DNA from 2 places in the Arthrobacter sp. 001422645 genome. Region 1 is predicted to be linked to the other one. Evidence: riboswitches for the same ligand, from Rfam matches in the RefSeq annotation. Region 1 holds a riboswitch; the other holds the start of a gene.
The links. A riboswitch is a leader RNA that binds a small molecule or an ion and turns the genes downstream of it on or off. The one in region 1 is predicted to bind thiamine pyrophosphate.
Positions count from the first base shown of each region.

Region 1 (9,204 bases):
CACCGCCCGGCAGGACGTTTTGGATGCCCTGCTGGCCAACGCCGGGCTCGTCCAGACCGAAACCCTGACGGTCCGGCTGGACACGGTGGCGGCCGACGTCAAGGAACCCCAGGTCAGCGTCGTCAAGACCGCTGCAGAAAAAGTAGAGGCCTAATCCATGACCGATGAATTCTCCGTAGAAAGCGTCTACGCCGAGCTGCTGGGCCGGGCGCCGGAAAACAAGATGGAGCCCCGGCTGGCCCCGCTGCACCGGGCCATGGACATCCTGGGGGAGCCGAACAAGGCGTTCCCGATCATCCACGTCACCGGCACCAACGGCAAAACCTCCACCGCACGGATGATCGAGGCCGGCCTGCGGGCCCACGGGCTGAGCACGGGCCGGTACACCAGCCCGCACCTGTCCAAAGTCACCGAACGGATCAGCATCGACGGCGAACCGGTACCGGACGAGACTTTCGTCCGGATCTGGGACGAAATCCGCCCGTACCTGGCGATCGTGGACAGCGAACTCGAGGCCCAGGGCCAGCCCCGCTTGACCTACTTCGAGTGCCTCACCATCCTGGGCTTCGCGGTCTTCGCGGACCAGCCGGTCAACGTCGCCGTCATCGAAGTGGGCCTGGGCGGCATCACCGACGCGACCAACGTCGGCGACGGCCAGGTCTTTGTGGTCACGCCGATCTCGCTGGACCACACGGACCTCCTCGGTGACACCACCGAGGACATCGCGCACGAAAAGGCCGGCATCATCAAGCCCGGCGGCTTCCTGGTCAGTGCCGCGCAGCCCCGCGACGCGGCTCAGGTACTGCTGGAAAAGGCCAAGGAAACGAACGTCCCGTTCCGCTTCGAAGGCGTCGAGTTCGGCGTCGAATCCCGCACCGTCGCCGTCGGCGGGCAGATGGTCACCATCCAGGGCATCGCCGGCCGCTACGAGGACCTCCTGGTGCCGCTGCACGGCGCCCACCAGGCCGAGAACGCCGCCGTGGCGATCGCCGCGCTGGAGGCCTTCTTCGGCGCCGAAAAAGCGCTCGACGCCGAGGTGGTCCAGGAGGCCTTCGCCTCCGTCACCTCGCCCGGCCGGCTCGAGGTGGTGCGCACGGCGCCGACCATCATCGTGGACGCCGCGCACAACCCTGAAGGCATCCGGGTGTCCGCCGAGGCCATCCACGAGGCGTTCAGCTTCACCAAACTCGTGGTGGTGGTCGGTGTCCTGCGGGAAAAGGACGCCGAGGAGATCCTCCGCCAGCTCAAGGAATCCCTGGGCGACCTGGCCGCCGAGTACTGCTTCACCCAGTCCAACTCGCCGCGCGCCGTGCCGGCCGAAGACCTCGCGGAACTCGCCGTCGAGCTGGGCTTCGGCGAGGACAACATCCACGTGGCCGAGAAGCTCGACGACGCCCTCGAATGGGCGGTGGAACGCGCCGAATCCAACGACGACCTCGCCGGCGGCGTCCTCGTCACAGGCTCCATCACGCTCGTCGCGGACGCCCGGATCCTGCTCGGAAAGGCGGATGCGTAAGTCATGGCGAAACTCACCAAGGCCCAGCGCGAATGGCGACCGGGCATGCCCAAGAAGCGCCGCTCCACCAAGGTCATGTTCGCCTCGACGGTGCTGCTGCTGGAGGCCTTTGTGGTGCTCTTTGGCACCCTCACCGTCTTCGGGCTGCGGCGGGACGAGTTCCCGCCGGTCCTGATCTTCTCGGTCGGGATCGGACTGGCGCTCGTCTACGTCTTCACGTGTGCGGTGCTCTCCAAACCGTGGGGCGTGGCTTTGGGCTGGATCCTGCAGATCGTGTTGATCCTGACCGGCCTCCTGGAACCGGCGATGTTCCTGGTGGGCGGCCTCTTCGCCGTGGCCTGGTGGTACGGGATCCGCACCGGCATCCGGATCGACCGGGAGGCCGCGCAGCGGGAACGCGAGCAGGCCGCCTGGGACGCCGCGCACCCCGAAGACCAGAGCAACTAGACTTATTTCCGAATCCCACCCCAAACACATTGGAGCAGCTGTGAGCATTGAGCGCACCCTCGTCCTGATCAAGCCCGACGGCGTCACCCGCAACCTGACCGGCAGCATCATCGCCCGCATCGAAGCCAAGGGCTACACCCTGGCCGAGCTCAAGAAGGTCGATGCGAGCCGCGAACTGCTGGAGCAGCACTACGAGGAGCACGTGGGCAAGCCGTTCTACGAGCCGCTGGTCGAGTTCATGCTCAGCGGCCCGGTTGTCGCCGCGATCTTCGAGGGCCACCGCGTCATCGAGGGCTTCCGCTCCCTCGCCGGCACCACGGACCCGACGACGGCGGCGCCCGGCACCATCCGCGGCGACTTCGGCCGCGACTGGGGCCTGAAGGTGCAGCAGAACCTGGTCCACGGCTCGGACTCCGTAGATTCCGCGGAACGCGAGATCAAGATCTGGTTTCAGAACTAAACGGTTCCCCGCCGTGTGAGAGTCACCGAGGTGACAGTTAAGGCCCATGTTCAACGTGAACATGGGCCTTAACTGTCACCTCGCGGCGGTTAACCGGGGTCCATCTCCTCAGTAGCCGGACGTCCCGATGAAAACCTGGATGAAGGCGAAGAAGATGGTGGCGATGACGGCGACATAGAGCAGCGCCGTGATGATCCAGCCGGAGTCACCCAGGACCCTCGTAGGGCCCGCGGGCAGCCGGATCACACCGTGGCTCACATTGCGGACCGTGACCCAGACGAACAGCGGAATCATCGCGGCCCAGACCACCATGCAGAACGGGCACAGGATGTGGATGGAGTACAGCGCCTGGGACCAAAGCCACACCACAAACGCGAAGCCCAGTGTCACCCCGGCCTGCAGTCCCAGCCAGTACCAGCGGGCGAACCTGGCACCCGCGAGCATCCCCATCGCAGTGGTGATGATGACAGCGAACGCCACGATGCCGATGAACATGTTGGGGAATCCGAACACCGAACTCTGCGGTGTCTGCATGACCTGGCCGCAGGAGATCCAGGGATTTACATCGCAGACCGTGACGTGGCCGGGATCCTTGAGGACCTCAAGCTTCTCCAGCACCAGAATTCCGGAGGCGAGCCAGCCGACGACGCCGGTGATAAGCAGGAGCCACGCGAAAGGCCGGTCGCGGGTCATCGGAGGCAACGGCCGTTCCGCAGCGGACGGGTTGGTGTCTTGCTGCTGCGCGGCTGCCTCGCCGGTGGCGCTGGAGATGCTGGGCATGAAAGTCCTTCGGGTCGGTGCAACTGGTCCGATTCTATCGCCGGTGACTGGACGAAGCCGGGGAAGGCCCCTGCCTTCCCCGGGGATTCGTTTCCACAGTGCGGTCCGGATGCCTTGGTTACGCCTGCTTTGACGGCTCCTGTGAGACAATGATCGTGGCTGGAACCCGATCCACATCCGGGTCCCGGTCCGGCGACTTTGTTCCCAAGACCGCCAATGATGAGCAGGGAGCTACGGATCCTCTGATCCAGGCTGTCCCGCAATGCCATTGGACGGCACCTGGTTGTGGCGTGTAGATCAACGGGTTTCAGAACAATTCCGCCGGCCCTCCAGGGCTGCCGCACCCCACTGCCGGTGCGAACCTGAGGGTATCCAATTGACTTCTGTCAATGCCTGCGGGTGCTGACAAATATTTGCCCCAACGGGTGCCGGATGTGGCGGCACGTCAGGGGCAGGAGCATCGCCATATATGGATAATGACCAGGTTGTCACGGGTAACGGAGATTCTCTCGTTGCCGAAGAAGCAGTAGAAACGGCAGAGGCTGCTGTAGCCACACCGCCGAAGCGGCCGGTCCGGACCCGCCGCAAGGCCCTGCCGAAGAAGGAAGCCGCAGCGGAGGCCGCGCCGGACGCTGCAGTCGCCGCGCCGGATGCAGCTGTCGCGGCAGAGGCTCCCGCTCCCGAGGCCAAGGCGCCTGCGCGCCGCACCCGGGCCCGCAAGGTCGCCGAGCCGGCCGAACCCCTGCCGGCCTTCGCTGAGGAAACCGCGGCCGAGGCGCCGGCCGTTGAGGCGCCGGCAGTAGCCGCCGCCGAAGCACCCGTTGAGAAGCCGGTCCGCCGCCGCGCGAGCCGCGCCAAGGCCGCCGCCCCTGTAGCGGAGACCACTGTCCCTGATGTCGCTGTCGCTGAGGCTCCGGCTGTCGAAGCCCCGGCAGCGGAAGCCGCCGCGCAGACGCCGGAAGCACCGGCCGAAACCAGTGTCTCTGTAGCAACAGAAGCCACAGAATCGCCTGCCGAAGCGCCCTCCGCCGCCGCCTCGCTGTTCCTGGAGCCGGGAGCGGTCACCTCGATGATCTTCCAGGCGCCGGACCTGAACGCCGTCGTGCGCCCGGCGCCGGCCGCCGCCGTCGCAGAGGTTGAGGAAGAAGAGACCGAGGAGGGCGACGGCGAGGACGCCGGAAGCCGCCGTCGCCGGCGCAGCCGCGGACGCCGCGGACGCAGCAGCCGTGGGTCCGACAGCGAGTCCGGTGCCGATTCCGATTCCGATTCGGCTGAAGGCGACAAAGCCGAAGCAGAAGAGGCAGAAGAAGGCTCCGAGGGGACGCTCGAAGACGGCGTGACCTCGCGTCGCCGTCGCCGTCGCCGCCGCGGCGAGCAGGACCTTGAACTGACCGGCGGGGAAGACAACGATCCGCCCAACACCGTGACCCGGGTCCGCGCGCCCCGTGCGGCCGCCGAGGCCCCGGTCAACAACCGCGTCACGTCCCTCAAGGGTTCCACCCGGCTGGAGGCGAAGAAGCAGCGCCGCCGCGAGTCCCGCGATACCGGCCGCCGCCGCACCGTCATCACCGAGGCCGAGTTCCTGGCCCGGCGCGAATCCGTGGACCGCCAGATGATCGTCCGCCAGCGCGACGACAGAATCCAGATCGGCGTCCTCGAGGACGGCGTCCTGGCCGAGCACTTCGTGTCGAAGACCCAGCAGGATTCCCTGATCGGGAACGTGTACCTGGGCAAGGTCCAGAACGTGCTGCCGTCGATGGAAGCCGCCTTCGTCGACATCGGCCGCGGCCGCAACGCCGTGCTCTACGCCGGTGAAGTCAACTGGGAATCCGTGAACCTCGAGGGCAAGCAGCGCCGGATTGAAAACGCGCTGAAGTCCGGCGACTCCGTACTGGTCCAGGTCACCAAGGATCCGGTGGGCCACAAGGGCGCCCGGCTCACCAGCCAGATCTCCCTGCCCGGCCGCTACCTCGTTTACGTTCCCGGCGGTTCCATGACCGGCATCTCCCGCAAGCTGCCCGACGTCGAACGCAACCGCCTCAAGCGGATCCTCAAGGACCGCCTGCCGGAAGATGCGGGCGTCATTGTCCGCACCGCCGCCGAGGGTGCGTCCGAGGAAGAACTCACGCATGACATCAACCGCCTCCGCGCCCAGTGGGAAGGGATCGAGGGTCAGTCGACCTCGACGAAGATCCTCGCGCCCGAGCTGCTCTACGGCGAACCCGATCTGACCATCAAGGTGGTCCGTGACGTCTTCAACGAGGACTTCTCCAAGCTGATCGTCTCCGGCGAGGAAGCCTGGGACACCATCGAGGCCTACGTCACCTACGTGGCCCCCGACCTCGTGGGCCGGCTGGAGAAGTGGACCAAGGACACGGACATCTTCGCGGCCTGGCGCATCGACGAGCAGATCCACAAGGCCCTGGACCGCAAGGTCTTCCTGCCCTCTGGCGGCTCCCTCGTGATCGACCGCACCGAAGCCATGACCGTGGTGGACGTCAACACCGGCAAGTTCACCGGCAGCGGCGGCAACCTTGAGGAAACCGTCACCAAGAACAACCTTGAAGCGGCCGAGGAAGTCGTCCGGCAGCTGCGCCTGCGCGACATCGGTGGCATTATCGTCATCGACTTCATCGACATGGTGCTCGAGTCCAACCGCGACCTGGTGCTGCGCCGCATGGTGGAGTGCCTCGGCCGGGACCGGACCAAACACCAGGTGGCTGAGGTGACCTCGCTGGGCCTCGTGCAGATGACGCGCAAGCGCATGGGCACCGGTCTGCTGGAAGTCTTCGGTGAACAGTGCGAAACCTGCGCTGGCCGCGGCATCGTTACCCATGACGAGCCGGTGGAACACCGCCGCGCCAACGTGGTGGCCGCCGAGCACCACATCCCGCGGACCGAGCAGCAGCCGGCCGCGCGGACCGAACGCAAGAGCCGCCGCCGCGGCCGGGGGGGCCAGGGCACGGACGTGCAGTCCGCCCCGGCAGTTGCACACGCCGAACCCACGGAAGCTGAGCGCCACGCCAAGGCCGAGGCAACCCGGGCCGCGTTGGCGAACATCGCAGCAGCGGCGCACGCCGCCCACCTGCACGACGACGAGGCGGGCACCGCTGCCGACGCCGGGGCCCGCGAGGCAGCCGTCGAAGCCGCTGTCGAGGCAGCTGTGGACCTGGCAGCATCCGAGGAAGCAGCCGGACGCCCCGCCGCCGTGCTGACGTTCGGCGGCGAGCAGGTCGCCCTGCCCTTCGTGGAGCACGCGGACGAGGCCAGTTCGCCTGCATTGACGCTGGACCTGCTGACCGAGGCCTTCGCCCACCTGGGTGAAACCGAGGAAGCGAAGGCACCGGCAACACGGGAACCGGCAACACGTGAACCCGCAGGCCGGGCCGCGCCCGCCGCTCCGGCGCGCACCGGCGGAACCGGACCGGGGCGCGCCGCCCAGGCGCCGGGTTCGCAGACTGAAGCGGAAGCCGGGGCAGGCACGTCCCGGGCCCGCCGCGGCCGCCGCAACCGGAGCGCCAGCCGCGCCCAGGGTGCAGCGAACGAGACCTCGGTGGAACAGCGCCAGGAATCCCCGCAGGCGGCAGCCGTTTCGGTGCACGAGGCGAAGGTCCCGGCAGCGACGACGCCGGCGGCCAAACCGGCCGCCAGTGAACCGATCATCCTCGGTGTCGGCGTTCCGGCCTCGGAGCTCTAGGAATCGGGCTCTAGCACCGGAACATTTCAGCAAGGCCGCGGGTGCGGTCCGGCCGGCGTAGCAATACGCCTGGTTCGGGCCGTGCCCGCGACTTCGTTAAGGCATGCGGCTAGGCTGGATCCCTGACACGGGGTGCCGCGCATCGAGCCGGCTGAGATCCAGACCCGTTGAACCTGTCCGGCTAGTACCGGCGAAGGGATGTCTCTCGTGACCACCGCCTCATCGTTTCTTCCGCCTGTCCCTGCTCTTTCGGCGCCCCGGATCCCGCGGGTGCTGGCCATCGCCGGCTCCGACCCCTCCGGCGGCGCGGGGATCCAGGCCGACCTCAAGAGCATCGCCGCACACGGCGGCTACGGCATGGCGGCCATCACCGCCCTGACCGCCCAGAACACCCGCGGCGTCAGCGCGGTCCACGTCCCGCCGGCGGCCTTCCTGACCGCCCAGCTGGAAGCCCTCAGCCAGGACATCACCATCGACGCCGTCAAAATCGGGATGCTGGGGGACGCGTCCGTGATTGACGCGGTCCGCAGCTGGCTGGAGAAGACCCGCCCCGGCGTCGTGGTCCTGGATCCCGTGATGGTGGCGACGAGCGGCGACCGGCTGCTGCAGGAGGCGGATGAGGCGGCGCTTCAGGCGCTGCTGCCGTTCGCGGACCTGATCACACCCAACCTCGCCGAACTCGCGGTCCTGCTCGGAGAATCTGCCGCCGCGGACTGGGCCGCTGCGCTGGACCAGGGCAAGCGGCTCGCCGCCAGGACCGGCACGACGGTCCTGGTGAAGGGCGGCCACCTCGACGCCGGCAACGGCGGCAGCGGCGCCGACGCCAACGCTGGTGACGGGTGCCCCGATGCTCTGGTCAACACCGTTGGGCTCCTGGCGCAGGACGTCATCGTGGTGCCGGGGGAGCGGGTACACACCCGCAACAGCCACGGCACCGGGTGTTCGCTGTCCTCGGCGATCGCCACCGTGCAAGCCAGAAATACCGTTCAAGCGAGAAGTACTGCCCAACCCGGGAGTGCAGGGCAAGCGAGTAAGACTTTGCAGGCAGGGCCGGGGGACTGGGAGGCCGCGCTCCGCGAGGTCAAGCCCTGGCTGCGGGAGGCGCTGCGCGCCTCGGAGGCTCTCGACGTCGGAACCGGGAACGGACCGGTCCATCACTTCCACCACGTCCAGCGGCACACCCAGGACCATGGCACCATCGTGAGGGAACCGGCCGAGGGTGAGTTCGCCGTCGCGCTCCGCGAAGTGGCCGCCCCCGACCTTGAGGCGATTTACGGACTGGAGTTCATTAAGGCCCTGGCCGACGGGTCCCTTCCGGAGAAGGACTTCGCCTACTACCTCGGCCAGGACGCGCTTTACCTCAACGGCTATTCCCGTGTGCTGGCGCGCGCCGCCGCGATCTCACCCACTGAGGCGGAGCAGCTCTTCTGGGCCCGCTCCGCGCAGAACTGCCTCGAAGTGGAATCGGAGCTGCACCGGACCTGGCTGAGTACCCGCCCGGCCCAGGTAACGCCCGGACCCGTCACCAAGTCGTATGTGGACCACCTGCTGGCCGCCTCGGTGTCCGGCAGCTACGGGGTCCTGGTAGCCGCCGTGCTGCCGTGCTTCTGGCTCTATGCCGAGGTCGGGGAGTCCCTGCACGCCCAGTTCCTCGCCGCGGGAGCACCGGAGGCACATCCCTACGCCGTGTGGCTGGCCACCTACGCGGACGAGGACTTTGCCTCCGCCACCCGGCAGGCCATCGCGTACACCGACGCCGCGGCGCGGTCGGCCTCGGCGGGCGAGAGGCACGCCATGGCTCTGGCTTTCCGGCAGTCCGCCCGCTACGAGGTCGAATTCTTCGACGCGCCGCGGCTGCACGCCTGACCGTGGTGACCGGGAGGAGCCTGTACGATAGGTGGGCACGGTTCCGGAAGTCGTTGCGGCAGGCTCTGTCCATACAGAGTGGCGCCTATCACGTACCTCACTCCGGAACCAGCCTCATTTGCGGCCGAAGGCAAAATTAGCGTAGTCTAGACCTTCGGTGCTTACGCCAACACTTGGGTTATGACCTTGAGGACTCTCCGCTCGATTTCGGGTGCGATTGTCCACGGGATAGCTCATGGGTTCCCTTGGGGAATCCACCGGCGTAGAGGCACAGCGTGAGCCGGACCAAACACATTGGACCCAGGTTCCGCACGCAAATCTAGTAATAAACGTCGAGAGAAGTGAGTTCCCCAGTGGTGTACGCGATTGTCCGCGCAGGCGGCCGCCAAGAGAAGGTTTCCGTTGGAGACTTCGTTACCCTGAACCGCGTCCCCGGTG
Region 1 is NZ_JCBANT010000015.1:64,548-73,751, forward strand. It holds gene ileS (isoleucine--tRNA ligase) at 1-154, shown strand, start outside; gene AC6EUH_RS14860 (bifunctional folylpolyglutamate synthase/dihydrofolate synthase) at 158-1,516, shown strand; gene AC6EUH_RS14865 (DUF4233 domain-containing protein) at 1,520-1,963, shown strand; gene ndk (nucleoside-diphosphate kinase) at 2,004-2,423, shown strand; gene AC6EUH_RS14875 (vitamin K epoxide reductase family protein) at 2,532-3,203, opposite strand; gene AC6EUH_RS14880 (Rne/Rng family ribonuclease) at 3,673-6,900, shown strand; TPP riboswitch at 7,019-7,116, shown strand; gene AC6EUH_RS14885 (bifunctional hydroxymethylpyrimidine kinase/phosphomethylpyrimidine kinase) at 7,099-8,766, shown strand; gene rplU (50S ribosomal protein L21) at 9,120-9,204, shown strand, end outside.

Region 2 (9,204 bases), on a different contig from region 1:
GCCCGGGTGGCCGGCACGTAGCCGGGCACCCAGACGCCGGCCGCGGTGAGCATGTCCCGTGCCTGCGCCAGGACCTGGTCCGGCGGCCCGTCGATCAGCACGGCGGAGTCCGTGGCGGATCCCGGCTGCAGCACCACGATCCGGTCCACAAGGTCTTTCCAGACCGCGACCCGGTGCTCCACCACCACCAGGGTGGCCCCGGTCTTCTCCAGGCAGCGGCCGACGGCGTCCCGGACCTCCAGGACGCCGGCGGGGTCCAGGTTGGCCGTGGGCTCGTCGAGCAGAATCAGCCCGGGCCGCATCGCGAGGATGCCGGCGAGGGCCAGCCGCTGCTTCTGGCCGCCGGAGAGCGCCGACGTCGGGTGGTCCAGCGGCAGCTGTCCCAGCCCGACGTCGTCGAGCGCTTCGGCCACGCGGGACCAGATCTCCGCCGGGGGAACGGACAGGTTTTCCGCGCCGAACGCGACGTCGTCGCCCAGGCGCGAGAGCACCACCTGGGTCTCCGGGTCCTGCTGCACCAGCCCGGAACGTCCGCGCCGGGACCGGGGCGGGGCGCCGTCGATCAGCAGGCTGCCGGTCTCGTCCGCGTCCTCGGCACTGCCGCCGGGAGCAAGGTCACCGCCGCCCGCGGAGCTGTCACCGAGCACCCCGGCCAGGGCGTGGAGGAGCGTGGACTTGCCGGCGCCCGAAGGTCCCAGCAGCAGCACACGCTCCCCGGGCCGGATGTCCAGGTCCAGTCCGCTCACGGCGGGCCGGGGCCGGCCGGCGTGCCGCCAGCCCCAGCCGCGTGCGGTGACCGCGGCCGGGCGGACGCTGCTGGCGGACGTGTTGAAGGCAGGCATCAGGAGAAGACGGGCTCCGAGGCCGCCTTGCGGGAGGCGAAGGAACTCAGCACGCCGGTCCTGGCCAGGCCCCGGGTGGCGAGCCAGGACAGCCCGCCGGCGATCACGGCGCCGGAGATCGCAGTGAAGATGATGTACGCCAGCTTGTCGCCGCCGGCGTAGGCGATGTTCCAGCCCCAGGGCATAAACGAATCGTTCAAGCCGCAGAACAGGCCCGCGCCGGCTCCGGCCAACAGGGATACGGGCAGGTTGAACTTCTTGTACAGGAACGCGGCGAAGACCAGTTCGGCGCCCAGGCCCTGCAGAATGCCGGAGATGAGCACCGTGGTGCCGTACTGCGAGCCCATGATCAGCTCGCCGGTGGCCGCTACGGCTTCGCAGAAGAGCGCGGCACCCGGCTTGCGGATGATGAGCATGCCCAGCACCGCCGGGATCATCCAGCCGCCGGCGTACAGCCCGGTGAGCGGCGGGTAGAGCGCATTGACGGGAGCGGAAATCAGGTTGGCGCCCTGGGACCAGGCCCAGAAGATCACGCCGCCGGCCACCGCGATCAACGCGGCCACCACAATGTCCACCACACGCCAGTTGTAGCTGCGTTGGGTGCGGGCCTGCCGGGCAGCAGATGCAGCAGATGTATCAGTCATGTCGTCCTCCTGAGGAACAGGAGGGGAGAGTGCCCGCCGGCCGCGGCTTCCGCCGCCGCTCCGGGCACTCTGAGAACTCGACTCCCTTGCGCCGGTACTAACCGGATCAGGTTCGAGGGTCTGCGGCTGTCCGCACTCTCAGCGCCCACCTGTGGTTCCCCCGGATTTCTCCGGTGATGCCCGACGGCGGCGCTCCCCTGTCGTATCTAAATGTCGCCCTTATGGGCGTGGCCCAGTTTACACCCGTGGGACCGTGATCTCCGGGGCCCGGCCGTCACAATCCGGCGGTGCCGGCGCCGGTGACCTCCGGAGGCCTTGCTTGGTAGAGTCGGCAACGCAGGGAAAACGCCGGAGGCCGCCGCGTGCCGGCCGCCCGGCGGCGGCCACTAACGGAAGCTGAATGACTTGACCACTTCACCGGCGTCTTCCCCGGACTTCGATCCGGACTCCCCCGAACCGCAGCCGCACGGATCCCTGGCGGCGCTGATCGGCCGCATCCTGGCCGAAATGGACGAGCTGCAGTTCCTGTCGTTCAGTAAGGACGACGCCCTGGATCTGGGGCTCCGCCTGGTTGAACTCGGCAGGCAGCGCTCCCACCCGATCGCCATCGACATCACCAAGGGTGAACAGGTGCTCTTCCACGCGGCGCTGGAGGGCGCCACACCGGACAATGAACGCTGGATCAGGGCCAAGCAGCGCACGGCCGTGCGGTACGAGGTCCCGTCCCTGCTGGTGGGACTCCGGGCCCGGGCCGCCGGACGGCGGATAGAGGACAACGCCTGGTTCGACGAGAAGGAGTTTGCCGCCCACGGCGGCGCCTTCCCCATCTACGTGCGCGGAACCGGGATGGTCGCCACCGTCACGGTGTCGGGGCTGCCGCAGAAAGCCGACCATGAGCTGGTGGTCGAGGCTCTGTCGGACATTCTCGGTGGTCCCGCGTCCCTGGCTGGACCGCCGGTCAAGGACCGCTAGGCTAGGGGAAGCCCTGTTTCCGCCCGCAAGGAGTCCGAAGAATGAACCTCTTCATCAAACTGTTCGGCGCCGGCATCAGCCTGCTTGCCGGCTACGTCGGCACCAAGCTCGTTGACACCATCTGGGAGAAGTCCACGGGCAGCAAGCCGCCCAAGGGCGACGACGAGGACGTTCCCACCACGCTGCACTCGGCCCTGACCTTCGCGCTGATCTCAGCGTCCGTCAGCGCCATCATCCAGGTCCTCGCGAACCGCGGCACCCAGCGCGCGATCACGCGTTACGCCAAAACCCAGGATTTGGTTTAGGCGCATCGTTTAAGGCGTTTGGTTTAGGCGCATCGTTTAAGGCGTTTGGTTTAGGCGCATCGTTTAGCTACTACCGCCCGTCGGTGGTGGCGCCGCCGTCGTCATCGCTGAATCCGCTTTTGCCCGCCGCTTGCTGCACCACGGCTTCCAGTTCGTCGGCGCTGAGCAGTTCCGGGTGCAGGTGCTTGGTGCGGTAACCGGCCCGGCCCACCATGTGCGCCGATACGGGCACTGTCAGCAACTGGAAGATCCAGGCCACCACCAGCACAGGCCAGACCCACCAGGTGCGCATTTGAAGGCCCAGCGCGAAGAGCAGCAGGAACAGACCCAGCACCTGCGGTTTGGTGGCTGCGTGCATGCGTGTCATGAGGTCCGGAAAGCGCAGCAGCCCCACGGCCGCGGCGAGGGACATCAGCGCCCCGACCACCATAAAGACCGCCGAGACGGCGTCGATCACGGTATCGCCGGAGAACGTCTCAGGATCCACGGGGCTTCTCCCTTCGGTCGGCGACGAACCGGGCCACCGTCACGGAGCCGACAAATCCGATCAGGGACACCGCCACCAACAGCATGAGATTGTTCAGGTGCCGGTTCACGGCCATGTCGATGCACAACGCCGCGCCCACGATCGCCAGCAGCACGTCCGACGCGAGCACCCGGTCCAACAGTGAGGGGCCCCTCGCGATCCGGATAATCGCTCCTCCGGCGGCCAGGGACAGCACCACGGCGGTCACGGTCAGGACAAGCTGCATCATGAGTCCAGCTCCTGGTTGAGTGCGGACAGTTCGGCTTTGGTACCCATGATCCTGATCAACCCGGCCTCCGTGTTGCGGACGTCTTTTCGCAGTTGCGCGGCGTCCTCGGCGTTGCGGACATTGATGCCGTGAATGTAAAGCGTGGACGTGGAGCGGTCCACCTCCACCACCAGCGACCCGGGGATCAGCGCGGTCACGTGTCCCGTGGCGGTGACCAGGAGGTCGGAGTGGCTCCGCAACGGGACGGCGACGACGGCGCTGATCACCTTAGGGCCTTTGGCCACCGCCAGGAACAGGACCTGGAAGCTCGCTGCCACGACTTTGGCCAGGAAATGCAGGCCGAAAGGGACGGCGCGCAGCAGGTTGAAGCGCCCGCCGAGTTCCACCGGGGGGAGGTAGAACAGACGGGCCACCAGCACCGCGATGAGCGCACCGAAGAGCAGGTTACCCGGACTGAAGTTCTGCCACAGGGCGGCCCACACAATCACGAGCCACACCAGCAACGGAAGTTCCTGGCGCAGGGATATGCGTTTCCGGCTCATTTGCGCTCCTGCCCGCCGGCCGGCTGGTCACCGGCGGGGTCCGGCCCCGGTCCCGGCTGGGACAGCGCCGGAACCGGCGCGTCATCACCGAGGACGGCGTGGATATACGAGGTGCGGTCCAGCATAACGAGGGCGGACTGGTCCGCCACCCGGAACAGCGGCCCGGCAAAGACCGTCAGCCCGACGCCGAAGATGACCAGGCCCAGGGTGGAACCCACCATGGTCCGCGGCAGGAGGGTGACGTTGGCCTTTCCAGCCCTGTCGCCCGTGGCCGACTCCGCGGGATCGGCCAGCAGCACCGGGTCGGGGTGTTCGGCGTCCTCGGGCTTGCGCCAGAAGGCACGGTTCCAAACCCTCGCGATCGCCAGCAGGGTCAGCAGGCTGGTCAGCACACCGCCGATCACCAGGGCATAGGCCAGCGGGGTGCCCAGCTGGACGCCGGCCTGCAGCAGGCCGAGTTTACCCAGGAAGCCGGAGAACGGCGGGATCCCGGCCAGATTCATGGCCGGGACGAAGAACAGCACAGCCAGCACCGGTGACAGCTTGGCAAGACCCGCGACACGGTCCATGGAGGAACTGCCGCCGCGTCGTTCGATCAGGCCCGTCACCAGGAACAGGCTGGTCTGGATGGTGATGTGGTGGGCCACGTAGAACACCGCGGCGCCCAGCCCGGCCACTGAGGACATCGCCAGGCCGAACACCATGTAGCCGATGTGGCTGACCAGGGTAAAGGACAGGAGACGCTTGATGTCGCTCTGGGCCAAGGCACCCAGGATCCCCACCACCATGGTCAGCAGGGCCGCGACCATCAGCGGCGTATTGAAGGTGTCACCCGGGAACAACAGCGTTTCGGTCCGGACCATGGCGTACACGCCCACCTTGGTCAGCAGACCGGCGAACACGGCCGTGACCGGGGCCGGCGCCGTCGGGTAGGAGTCCGGCAGCCAGAAGGACAGCGGGAACACGGCGGCCTTGATCCCAAAAGCCACGAGCAGCATGACGTGCAGCAGGTTCCGCGTGCCCGGGTCCAGCTCGGCGAGCTTGAGGGCGAGGTCGGCCATGTTGATCGTTCCGGTGGCCCCGTAGACCATGGCGATCGCAATCAGGAAAAGCACGGAGGACACCACCGAGACCACCACGTAAGTCACACCGGCGCGGATCCGCGGACCCGTCCCGCCGAGTGTCATCAGCACGTAGCTCGCCGTCAGGAGGATTTCGAAGCCCACATAAAGGTTGAACAGGTCCCCGGAGAGGAAGGCGTTGGACACGCCGGCCACCAGGATCAGGTAAGTGGGGTGGAAGATCGAGACCGGTGCGTCCTGGTCGCCGTCGGCCATGCCCTGCCCGGTGGCGTAGATCAGCACGGCGAGGCTCACCGAGGAGGACACCACCAGCATCAGTGAGGAGAACTGGTCCACCACCATGACGATGCCCCAGGGCGGGAGCCAGCCGCCGATGTTGACCGCGGAAGTGCCGCCGTCCCAGACGGAGGCCAGCAGCCAGCATTCGAGCAGCAGCGTCAGGGACAGGACCACGATGCTCACGGTCCGTTGTGCCTTCGAGTGCCTGATCAGCAGGAAAGTCAGGGCGGCGCCGAGGATGGGAAGGAGGACGGCGAGCGGGGCGAAACTGGCAATGTTCATTGTCCGCCTCCTTCCTTGTTCGGTGGTGTGATGTTGAGGGAACCGGGTTGCTCTTCCGAGGCGGCTTTCTTGGCGTCGAGCTTGCGGTCGGCAACCTTGACCGTGGCGTCGGCGCCGTCGGGGGCGTCGGAGACCGACTGGCCGTCCGAACCGATCATCGTCAACGGGAATTCGGAAGTTTCCACGGGGATCACGGAGTCGTCCTCGACGTCGAAGCTGGGGGTCTTGGCGACGCGCCGGTCCTCGGCGTCATCCTGGATCTCATCCTCGCGGGCCAGCACCCAGGTGCGGTAGATAATGCCGAGCATAAACGCCGTGACGGCGAACGAGATCACGATCGACGTGAGGATCAGGGCCTGCGGCAGCGGATCGTTGTATTCGCCCGGAGCGGTGTCCTTGCTGAACAGCGGCGCCAGGCCCGCGTAGCCGCCCGTGGTGAGGATCAGCAGGTTGGTGGCGTTGGTCAGCATCATCAGGCCCAGCAGGACCCGGGTGAGGCTGCGTTCCAGGATGAGGTAGATGCCGCAGGCATACAGAGCCCCCATGACCGTCAGCAAGGTCAGGTTGACGCTCATGCTTTCCCCTTGGCTGTGGTTTCGGCCGGGATTTCGCCGGCTTCCTGGTCTTCGGACGGTTCTGCCGGGTGTTCCTCGAAGTGCTCGTCGATCTCGGCGCCCAGGCTGCGCAGCACATCCAGTGCCAGCCCGACGACGACGATGTACACGCCGATGTCGAAGATGGTGGAGGTGACGAACTTGACGTCGCCAAAGACCGGCAGCCAGAACTCAAGGATCGCGGACTGGAACACCTGGCCGCCCAGCAGCAGCGGCGCGACGCCGGAGGCCGCCGCGGTGGCGAGGCCGATGCCCAGCAGCGCGCCGGCACTGACCGGGGTGGCTTCGCGCAGCTCGAAGCGGCCGCCGGCCAGGTAGCGGATGGTGAGGGCCAGACCGGCGGTGAGACCGCCGGCAAAGCCTCCGCCGGGGAGATTGTGGCCGGCCAGGAGGAGGTAGATCGAGAAGACGATCAGCGAGTGGAAGATCAGCCGGGTGACCACCTCGAAGATGATCGACCGGCGTTCCGGCGCCAGGGTCCGTCCCGCGACTAGCCACGCATCGCGGGTGGAGGCGGCGAACCGGCGGCTCATGGCCAGCGCGGCGTCGTCGCGGGTGTTGCCGCGGCCGGGGCCGCGGGGCTTCCGGCGCCCGACAGTACCCTCGGCGACGCTCGACGACGCCGGGCTCCGGTCACCCCGGCCCCGGACGAAGATGAGGCTGGCCACGCCGGTGGCCGCCAGGGCCAGGACGGCGATCTCGCCGAAGGTGTCCCAGGCCCGGATGTCGACGAGGGTGACGTTGACGATGTTCAGTCCGCCGCCGCCCTCGTACGCCAGCTGCGGGAATTCGAGCGAGACGGGCGCGGCCACGCGGGCGCCCAGGGCGTAGATGGCGGCGAACACCATCGTGATGCCGAAGGCCGCCCCGATGATGACGCGGACCACCCGGTAGCGTCCGCCCGTGCGGTCGCGCAGCTCTGCGGGAAGGCTGCGCATGGCCAGGACGAACGCCACCAGGATGATCGTTTCCACCAGCATCTGGGTCAGCGCGAGGTCCGGGGCGCCCTGCAGCGCGAACATCAACGCGATCCCGTACCCGGTGACGGACACCATGAGGACAGCCAGGAAGCGCTTGTTGGCCCGCACGGCGGCGAGCGCGCCGATCACGATTCCGGCGCCCACGACGATCTGCAGCGGGGCGTTGGGGTCGATGAAGTAGAGGTCTCCGGGCAGCGGCTTGTTGGCCAGCAGCAGGGCGGTGAGCGGCAGGGCGAACGCCACGGTCAGGATCACGGACAGGTAGAAGTACAGTGAACCGCGCTGGGTCCGCCCGGTGATCCAAACTGCCACGTCGTCGAGGGCGCCGATGGTCAGCTGGTAGGTGCGGTCGCCGTCGATCCATCCCGGAACCAGGCCCTGCAGCCGGGCGACGGAGTCGCGGCCGTAGAACATGACCAGGCCGAGCGCGAAGGTGATGGCGGTCAGCCCCAGGGCGGGGGTCACGCCGTGCCACAGCGCCAGGTGTCCGGCGGCGGCCGCCGGGTCCTCGCCCTCCGGCACGAACAGTGCCGCGTACGGCTGGATCCAGCCGTCCACCGGGGCCGGCCAGAGGCCGTAGACGATGGTCAGCAGGCTCAGGATGGCGGGGGCGGCCAGGAAGGCGGGCTTGATCGGCTTGAAAGGGGTCGGCTCGACGCCGGGCTTGACCGCGAAGGCGCCCCACATGAACCGTGCGCTGTAGGCGAACGTCAGGATGGACCCCAGGACCACGCCGATCAGGATGACCGGCCCCCACAGGCCGGCTGCGGGGTCGGAGGCGTAGTGGACAAAGGCTTCGAAGACCGATTCCTTCGCGACGAAGCCGGCCAAGGGCGGGATGCCGGCCATCGAGGCGGCGCCGATCGCGGCCACGATCGCGAGGGCGCGAGAGGACCTGAACACGCCGGAGAGCTTGCGGATGTCGCGGGTTCCGGCCTGGTGGTCAATGATGCCCACCACCAGGAAGAGGGTGGCCTTGAAGAGCCCGTGCGCCAGGAGCAGGGCGAGGCCGGCGAGGGCGGCGTCAGGAGTGCCGAGGCCCACCACCATGGTCAGGAAGCCGAGCTGGCTGACCGTGCCATACGCCAGGATGAGCTTGATATCCGTCTGCCGCAGCGCCCGGTAGCCGCCGACCAGCATCGTGGCGAGGCCAAGGCCGAGCACCACCGGCAGCCAGTACGGCGTTTCCGCGAATCCGGGGGCCAGCCGCGCCACAAGGTAGATGCCGGCTTTCACCATGGCCGCAGCGTGCAGGTAGGCGCTCACCGGGGTGGGGGCGGCCATGGCACCGGGCAGCCAGAAATGGAAGGGGACCAGCGCCGATTTGGTGATCGCGCCCACCAGGATGAGAACGACGGCGGCGGCCACGGCCCCGGCGGCGGGCCCGGCGACGAGGGCGGGCGCCTGTTCGAGGATGGCGGAGAGCCGGTAGGTCCCGGCGTTGAAGCCCAGGACGATCAGGCCCACCAGCATGGTCAGGCCGCCGGCGGTGGTCACGATGAGGGCCTGCAGCGCGGAGCGGCGTGCCGAGAGCCTGGTCCGGGCGTAGCCGATCAGCAGGTAGGACAGGACCGTGGTCAGTTCCCAGAAGATGAACATCAGGAGCAGGTCATCGGCCGTCACCAGGCCGAACATGGCCCCCGCGAAGGCCAGCAGCTGGGCACCAAATCCGCCGAGGTAGTCGTCCTTGTCCTTGAAATACCGGGCGCAGTAGACGAGGACCAGCGCACCCACGCCGAGGACCAGCAAGGACATGACCCAAGCCAGGGGGTCCATCCGGAAGGCGAGCTCAATCTTCAGCTCGGGGATCCACGGCAGGACTTCGGACACGCCGGTTGCAGCGCCGGAATAGACCGCGCCGTGCTGGAGGAGCAGCCAGACGAACGAACCGGCGGGCACCGCGGCGA
Region 2 is NZ_JCBANT010000010.1:105,050-114,253, forward strand. It holds gene AC6EUH_RS11985 (ABC transporter ATP-binding protein) at 1-842, opposite strand, end outside; gene AC6EUH_RS11990 (ECF transporter S component) at 842-1,486, opposite strand; TPP riboswitch at 1,552-1,695, opposite strand; gene AC6EUH_RS11995 (heme-degrading domain-containing protein) at 1,892-2,458, shown strand; gene AC6EUH_RS12000 (DUF4235 domain-containing protein) at 2,500-2,763, shown strand; gene mnhG (monovalent cation/H(+) antiporter subunit G) at 2,834-3,250, opposite strand; gene AC6EUH_RS12010 (MrpF/PhaF family protein) at 3,240-3,518, opposite strand; gene AC6EUH_RS12015 (Na+/H+ antiporter subunit E) at 3,515-4,060, opposite strand; gene AC6EUH_RS12020 (Na+/H+ antiporter subunit D) at 4,057-5,703, opposite strand; gene AC6EUH_RS12025 (Na(+)/H(+) antiporter subunit C) at 5,700-6,278, opposite strand; gene AC6EUH_RS12030 (Na+/H+ antiporter subunit A) at 6,275-9,204, opposite strand, start outside.
Region 2: another riboswitch for thiamine pyrophosphate. It lies ahead of AC6EUH_RS11990 (ECF transporter S component); the one in region 1 lies ahead of AC6EUH_RS14885 (bifunctional hydroxymethylpyrimidine kinase/phosphomethylpyrimidine kinase).